Regions from separate parts of the Comamonas sp. 17RB genome, predicted to be linked through region 1. Evidence: predicted binding sites of a transcription regulator. Region 1 holds the regulator's gene; the other holds the start of a gene.
What was found. The regulator sigma-54, encoded in region 1, starts transcription at its own class of promoters, with help from an activator protein. The targets are predictions, from matches to a motif close to TGGCANGNAANCTGCTTT.
Positions count from the first base shown of each region.

Region 1 (4,012 bases):
CCACCTGGCCCATGCACAGGCTGGCGGCACGTATGCCCCACTGCACGGCGTCGCCCAGGGCATGGCCTTCGGCCAGCCGGGTGACCAGTGCCCCCAGAAAGCTGTCGCCCGCCCCCGTGGTGTCCAGCACCGGCAAGGCCAGCGCGGGATGGGTGCTGACACGCCCGCCGCACACGGCCACCGCCCCCTGAGCGCCCAGCGTGACCACCACCTGGGACACGCCCCGCGCCAGCAGGCGCTGGGCGCCGTCGGCTGCCGTGGCCGGGCTGTCCACCACCTGATCGCTGTAGGCGGCGGCTTCGACCTCATTGACCACCAGGGTGTGGACCAGGGGCCACCAGGCTTCGGGCAGCTCGCGCACCGGTGAAGGGTTGAAGACCACGCGGCAGCCAGCGCTGCGGGCCGCCTCCAGCACCTGCTCCAACACGCTGTCCGAGGTCTCGCGCTGCAGCAGCACGAAATCGGCCTGGGCCAGCACATTCAGCAGTGCCTCATCCGGCAGCTCCAGCAGCACATTGGCGCCGGGCACCACGCAGATCCGGTTCTGGCCATTGCCCTCCACCAGCACCATGGCCGCACCGGTGGAGACCCCGTCCAGCACCTGCACATGGTCCATGTCCACGCCGGCGTCGTGCAGCGCCAGCCGCAGGCTGTTGCCATGGTGGTCGCGGCCGACGCAGCCAAACAGCGTGACCTGGGCGCCGTGGCGTGCGCAGGCCACTGCCTGGTTGCCGCCTTTGCCGCCGGGCAGGTAGCGCAGGCTGTGGGCCATCACGGTTTCCCCGGCCCGGGGCACGCGTTCCAGGTGCAACACCGCATCCATGTGCAGGCTGCCCACCACGGCGATGCGGGCCACGCTGTGCGGGTGATCGGGTTCGGGCTGCGCCGACAGCAGCTTGCGAGGCAGCGCGGAAGAAGAAAGCGGTGCAACCATGGGGTGTCTCCTTTGCTGCCAACGGCCGTGGCATGTGCGGAATGAACCAAGGATGGCTGCACGATACCTCCAACTGCCGACGCTGCCCAGCCGGTTTGCACGGGTCTGGGGGATTGCGGCAACGCAGCATGCCCGCAGGGGCTCCGCCACCGCAGGCTGTGGCCTCACCGGGCGTCCCGCAGCCCTCTGCAGCCCCGCTGCGCTTACAGCGTCTTGCGCAGATTGGCCGGCGCGATCTTCAGCGCCTCACGGTACTTGGCCACGGTGCGACGGGCGCATTCGATGCCCTGCTCCTTGAGCATTTCGGCGATCTGGCTGTCCGACAGCGGCTTCTTGGCGTTCTCGGCCGAGACAAACTGCTTGATCAGCGCCCGCACCGCCGTGCTGGAGGCATTGCCACCGGTTTCCGTGCCCAGCCCGGAGCCGAAGAAATACTTGAGCTCGAAGGTGCCGTGCGGCGTGGCCATGTACTTGGCGGTGGTCACCCGGCTGATGGTGGACTCGTGCAGGCCCAGCTCGTCGGCGATGTCGCGCAGCACCAGCGGGCGCATGGCCAGTTCGCCGTGCACGAAGAAGTTCTTCTGCCGCTCCACGATGGCGCGCGACACCCGCAAGATGGTGTCGAAGCGCTGCTGCACGTTCTTGATGAACCAGCGCGCCTCCTGCAGGCGCTGCTGCAGGCCGGCATGGCCTTCGCTGCCCTTGTGGCCGCGCAGCGCACCGGCATACACATCGTGCACGCGCAGACGCGGCAGCACGTCGGGGTTGAGCTGCACGTTGAACTGGGGCGTGCCTTCGCTGGCACGGCGGCCGGCGCGGGTGACGATCACGTCCGGCACGATGATGTTGCGCTCCACATTGACAAAGCGCCGGCCGGGCCGGGGCTCCAGCCGGGCGATCAGTGCCATGGCCATGCGGGTGCGCTCCTCGCTGCTGCCCGTGGCCTGCATCAGGCGGCGCACATCGCGCCGGGCCAGCAGGTCCAGCGGCTGGGCGCAGATGGTCAGCGCCGTCTCCACCACACTGGCCTCGGCCTCACCGCGCTGCAGCAGATGGTTCAGCTGCAACTGCAGGCATTCGGCCAGCCCCTGGGCGCCCACGCCCACCGGCTCCAGGCTGTGCAGCAGCCGCAGTGCCACGGTGAAGCGGTGCACCAGCTCGTCGAGCTGTTCCGGGTCGTCCGTGCCGGCCAGGCCCTCGGCCAGGGACTGCAGCGACTCTTCGAGGTAGCCGTCGTCGTTCAGGTTCTCGATCAGGAAACGCAGCACATAGCGGTCCAGCTCGGACAGGTGCAGCGACAGCGACTGGCGCAGCAGGTGGTCGGTCAGCGATTCATGTGCACGGGCCAGATCCAGGGCGCTGACTTCATCGCCATCGCCGCCCTGTGCGTTGCGCGCCGGGGCATCGCCGCCCCATTCGCTGTCATCGGGGCGCAGTTCGCTGGTGCCGTCGCCCTCCCAGTCGGGGGCATCGTATTCCGTGCTGCCGGGGCCTTCCGCACTGTCGGCGGGCGCCTCCGCAGCCCCTGCCGTCAGCGCGCCATCGGCGGCATAGTCATCGCTCTGCGCCGGCGTATCCGACTGGGACAGGCCGAAGTCTTCGCGGGGGGCGTCGTCGCTGTCGACTTCCAGAAACGGGTTGTCGTCGAGCATCTGCTCGACTTCCTGCGCCAGCTCCAGCGTGGACAGCTGCAGCAAGCGGATCGACTGCTGCAATTGCGGCGTCAGCGCCAAATGCTGCGACACCCGCAGTGACAAACCAGGCTTCAACGCGACGCTCCCTCTCTGTGATCTTGTATGTGTCGTGGCGGCGGAAGTGGCGGGCTACATCCTGAAATGTTCGCCCAGGTAGACCCGCCGGACGTCGGCGTTCTCCACAATCTCTTCCGGTGTGCCCTGCGCCAGCACATGGCCGTCGCTGATGATGAAAGCGTGGTCGCAGATGCCCAGCGTCTCGCGCACGTTGTGGTCGGTGATCAGCACCCCGATACCGCGCTCCTTCAGGAAGCCGATGATGCGCTGGATCTCGATCACCGCGATGGGGTCGATACCGGCAAACGGCTCGTCCAGCAGGATGAAGCGCGGCTGCGTGGCCAGGGCCCGGGCAATTTCCACGCGGCGGCGCTCGCCACCCGACAGCGCAATCGCCGGCGAGGAGCGCAGGTGGTCCACGCGCAGCTCCTTGAGCAGATCGGTCAGGCGCCGCTCCACCTCGGCCTTGGTCAGGGGCTTGCCCTGTTCGTCCTGCTGCAGCTCCAGCACGGCGCGGACATTGTCTTCCACGCTGAGCTTGCGGAAGATCGAGGCTTCCTGCGGCAGATAGGACAGGCCCAGGCGCGAACGCTGGTGGATGGGCATGTTCGCCACCGAATGGCCGTCGATGTAGATGTCGCCGGCATCGCTGCGCACCAGGCCCACGATCATGTAGAACGAGGTGGTCTTGCCCGCGCCATTCGGGCCGAGCAAGCCCACCACTTCGCCTTTCTGCACGGCCAGGGACACGTCCTTGACCACCTTGCGGCTGCCATAGGACTTGGCCAGATGGTGCACTTCCAGGCGGCTGCTGGCGCCTGGGGCGGTCGGGGTGTCGGAAGAGCGGGTCACGGGTTGCGCAATTTCATGGTGTCCGAAGGCTTGAGCGGCTGCGCACTCGGCGCCACCGGGGCCTGCGGGGGCTGGGTCTTGGGCGCCAGCACGGCGCGCACGCGGCCACCGGAGCCGGCAGCCGCTTCCTCGCTGCCCGGCGTGGCGCGGCGGTTGCCGTCCACGGTGAACACATCGGTCAGGTTGTTGTAGGTGATGATGTTGCCGGTGATGTCGTCACTCAGCGTGGCGCCGGTGTAGCGACGCAGCTGGCCCCGCTGGATCAGGCGCACATCGTCCTTCTTGCCGTCGTATTCGATGATTTCGCCTTCGCCTTCCACGTACTCTTCGGGTGCACCGGGCTGGGTGTCGCGCTTTTGGCGGAAGAACGCGCGCTTGCCGGGGGCCGCCCAGACCTTGCCGAACTGGTAACCCTCGGCGTCCTGGCGCACTTCCAGCTTGGCGCCGCGCAGCACGATGGTGCCCTTGGTCAACA
Region 1 covers NZ_JASHHY010000013.1:24,985-28,996, reverse strand. Annotated here, with positions in the region: gene QM470_RS20255 (ribokinase) at 1-934, opposite strand, end outside; gene QM470_RS20250 (RNA polymerase factor sigma-54) at 1,138-2,703, opposite strand; gene lptB (LPS export ABC transporter ATP-binding protein) at 2,758-3,537, opposite strand; gene lptA (lipopolysaccharide transport periplasmic protein LptA) at 3,534-4,012, opposite strand, start outside.

Region 2 (4,012 bases), on a different contig from region 1:
CTGTGTGCCCATGCGGCACCATTCGCTGCCCACGCAGGTCTTGACGGTGCGCAGCGCCTTGGCGTAGGCGTGGCCGCTGGGCATGCCGATGTCGTTCCACACCGCCTGCAGGTCTTCCTTTTTGACGCCCAGCAGGTCGATGCGCTGGCCGCCGGTGACCTTGACCGTGGGGATCTGGTATTTGTCCACCGCATCGGCAATGCGGCGGAGCTCGTCGGCCGTGGTCTCGCCGCCCCACATGCGCGGAATCACGCTGTAGGTGCCGTCTTTCTGGATGTTGGCGTGGCTGCGCTCGTTGATGGCGCGGCTTTGCGGGTCGTCCTGTGCTTCCTTGGGCCAGGTGCTGATCAGGTAGTAGTTCACGGCCGGGCGGCAGGTGGCGCAGCCATTGGGCGTGCGCCATTCCATGAAGCGGAAGACCGCATCCGTGGTCAGCAGGTGGTGCTGGGTGATGGCCTCGCGCACCGCCTGGTGGCCATGGTCGGTACAGCCGCACACCGCCTTGGTCTTGGGCGTGCTGGAATAGTCGCCACCGGCGGTGAACATGATGATCTGTTCCACCAGCCCGGTGCAGGAGCCGCAGCTGGCACTGGCCTTGGTGTGCTTGCGCACCTCGTCCAGCGTGAACAGGCCTTTGTCCTTGATCGCCTTGCAGATGGCACCCTTGGTCACGCCGTTGCAGCCGCAGACCTCGTCGCTGTCGGCCATGGCCGAGGCCTTGCTGTGGCCTTCGTGGCCGGTGTCGCCGATGTTCGACTCGCCAAACATCAGCCGGTCGCGGATGTCGGCGACCGAGCGGCCTTCGCGCAGCAGCTTGAAGTACCAGCTGCCGTCCACGGTGTCTCCATACAGGCAGGCGCCCACCAGCTTGTCGCCCTGGATCACCAGCTTCTTGTAGACGCCGCCGCCGGGGGCATAAGGGTCGCGCAGCACGATTTCTTCCGTGTCCGCACCGCCCTGGAAGTTGCCAGCGGAAAACAGGTCGATCCCGGTGACCTTGAGCTTGGTGGAGGTCAGCGAGCCCTGGTAACGCCCGATACCCCATTCGGCCAGGTGGTTGGCCAGCACCTTGCCCTGCTCGAACAGCGGGGCCACCAGGCCGTAGGCCACGCCGCGGTGGGCGGCGCATTCGCCCACCGCGTAGATGCGTGGGTCGGTCACGGTCTGCAGCGTGTCACTGACCACAATGCCGCGGTCCACATGCAGGTGCATGCGCTGGGCCAGGGCGGTATTGGGGCGGATGCCCACGGCCATCACCACCAGATCGGCCGGGACTTCGCTGCCATCCTTGAAGCGCACGGCACGCACGCGGCCGATGTCGCCGGCCAGCAGCTCATGGGTCTGGGCCTGCATCAGGAACTGCATGCCGCGCTCGGCCAGCGACTGCTGCAGCATCCGACCGGCCACATCGTCGAGCTGGCGCTCCATCAGCCATTCGCTGGCATGCACGACCGTCACCTGCATGCCGCGCTTCATCAGGCCGTTGGCCGCTTCCAGCCCCAGCAGGCCGCCACCGATGACCACGGCATGGCGGTAGCGGGTGGCCGCGTCGATCATGGCCTGGGTGTCGGCAATGTCGCGGTAGGCCAGCACGCCCTGCAGATCGTGGCCGGGCAGCGGCAGGATGAAGGGGTTGGAGCCGGTGGCCAGCACCAGGCGGTCATAAGGCGCGCTGATGGTGTTGCCCGCCGCATCCACGCCATGCACCACGCGGCGCACCCGGTCCACCTCGGTCACCGTGCAGCCGGTGTGCAGATGGATGCCGTGGTCCTGGTACCAGGACCAGTCGTTGAGCACGATTTCATCGAGCGTCTGCTCGCCGGCCAGCACGGGCGAGAGCAGTATGCGGTTGTAGTTGGGGTGGGGCTCTGCGCCGAAGACCGTGATCTGGTACAGATCGGGTGCAATCTTCAGCAGCTCTTCCAGGGCGCGCACACCGGCCATGCCGTTGCCTACCAGAACCAGTTGGGATTTTTTCATCGTGCCCCCGTGGGTGGTTGCTTCATTCCAGGTTCGAAAACAAAAAAGGCGTCCTCTCCGGGCAGCGGTGTGCTGCGGGGAAAAGACGCCTTTGTCTTGTGCGACCTGCTTTGCGCCATTGCATAGCAGGTCTGCGGGCCAGCGGTGGCCTTGTCCATTTCAAGCAGTTTCTGTGCCAGTTAGCGCCAGAGACCTGCCCGGGAGCGGGTGTTTCACCCGGTATTGCAACGCACCGTGGTGGTGCGTTCGTGGTGTGTTCAGCGCTTGCCGTGGACCACCGCAGTGCACGCCTGCGGTGCCTGGTGTCTGTGGGCGGGGCTAGGCCGCTTTTTCTACATGGCCCTGGCGGGTGTAGAGAAAATCGATCACCGCCTTGCGGCAGCGCTGGTAGTCCCGGTCTTCGGCCAGTGCCACACGGTTGCGCGGGCGCGCCAGCGGCACCTGCAGCACTTCGCCAATGGTGGCGGCGGGGCCGTTGGTGAGCATCACGATCTGGTCGGAGAGCAGCACGGCTTCGTCCACATCATGGGTCACCATGACCACGGTGCTCCGGGTGCGGGCCACGATCTCCAGCAACTCGTCCTGCAGCTTGGCACGGGTGAGGGCGTCCAGTGCACCAAATGGCTCGTCCATCAGCAGCACCTGGGGTTCCATGGACAGTGCCCGGGCAATGCCCACGCGCTGCTTCATGCCGCCGGAGATTTCGCCCGGCCGCTTGTGCGCGGCGTGGCTCAGTCCCACCAGTTCCAGTGCGGCCGCCGTGCGGGCCTGGAGCTGGGCCTTGGTTTCCTTTTTGCCGAACACGCGCTCGACGGCCAGATGGACGTTGGCATGGCAGGTCAGCCAGGGCAGCAGGGAATGGTTCTGGAACACCACGGCGCGCTCGGGCCCCGGGCCTTTGATTTCCTTGTTGGCACACAGCAGATTGCCGGCGGTGGGGGTGGTCAGCCCGGCAATCAGGTTCAGCAAGGTGGATTTGCCGCAGCCCGAGTGGCCGATCAGGCTCACGAACTCGCCCCTGGCAATGTTCAGGTTGATGTCGCGCAGCGCAGGGAACAGCCCTTTGGTCGTGGTGAAGGTCTGCTCCACGCCCTGGATCTGGATGAACTTGGTGGAGAGCGACGGGTTGTGCAAGGTCGGATGGTTCATGCTTTCACCTCTTCAAACGTAAAGGCCGAAGCCAGTTTCACCAGTGCCCATTCCAGCAGCAGGCCCACGATGCCTATCACAAAGATGGCGATGATGATGTTCTTGACGTTCAGGTTGTTCCACTCGTCCCAGACCCAGAAGCCGATGCCCACGCCGCCGGTCAGCATCTCGGCGGCCACGATGACCAGCCAGGCCGTGCCCACGGCCAGGCGCACACCGGTCAGCAGATAGGGGAGCACCGAGGGGAAGAGGATGGTGGTGGCGATCTTCCATTCGCTCAGGTTCAGCACGCGGGCCACGTTCATATAGTCCTGGGGCACGCGCTGCACGCCCACCGCGGTGTTGATGACCATGGGCCAGATGGAGCAGATGAAGATGGTCCAGATGGCGGCGGGATTGGCGCCCTTGAACACCAGCAGGCCAATCGGCAGCCAGGCCAGCGGCGAGACCGGGCGCAGCAGGCTGATCAGCGGGTTGCACATGCGTGACAGAAAGCGGAAGCGCCCGATCACAAAGCCCAGCGGAATTCCCACCAGCGCGGCCAGCCCGAAGCCCAGGCCCACGCGCTGCAGCGAGGCCAGCACGTTCCAGCCCACCCCCTGGTCGTTGGGGCCGTTGCGGTAGAACGGGTCACTGAACACCTCGACGGCCTGCTGCCAGGTGTCCAGCGGCCCTGGAATGGCCCGACCGGTGCTGCCTGACACCAGCGACCACAGGCCCACCAGCAGTGCCAGGCCCATGACGGGAGGCAGCACGGTCTGCGCCAGTGCCGCCAGCCGCTGGCGCAGGCGCGAAGGTGCGGGCGGCGTAATGCTGGTTGCGGCGGCAGGGACGTGAGCAGTGGTGCCGGTGTGTGCCGTGGCAGGGGTGCCGTGGATGGCAT
Region 2 covers NZ_JASHHY010000001.1:70,454-74,465, reverse strand. Annotated here, with positions in the region: gene nirB (nitrite reductase large subunit NirB) at 1-1,980, opposite strand, end outside; gene QM470_RS00320 (ABC transporter ATP-binding protein) at 2,299-3,129, opposite strand; gene ntrB (nitrate ABC transporter permease) at 3,126-4,012, opposite strand, start outside.
Region 2: the regulator sigma-54 is predicted to act here: its motif matches at 2,141-2,158, upstream of nirB (nitrite reductase large subunit NirB).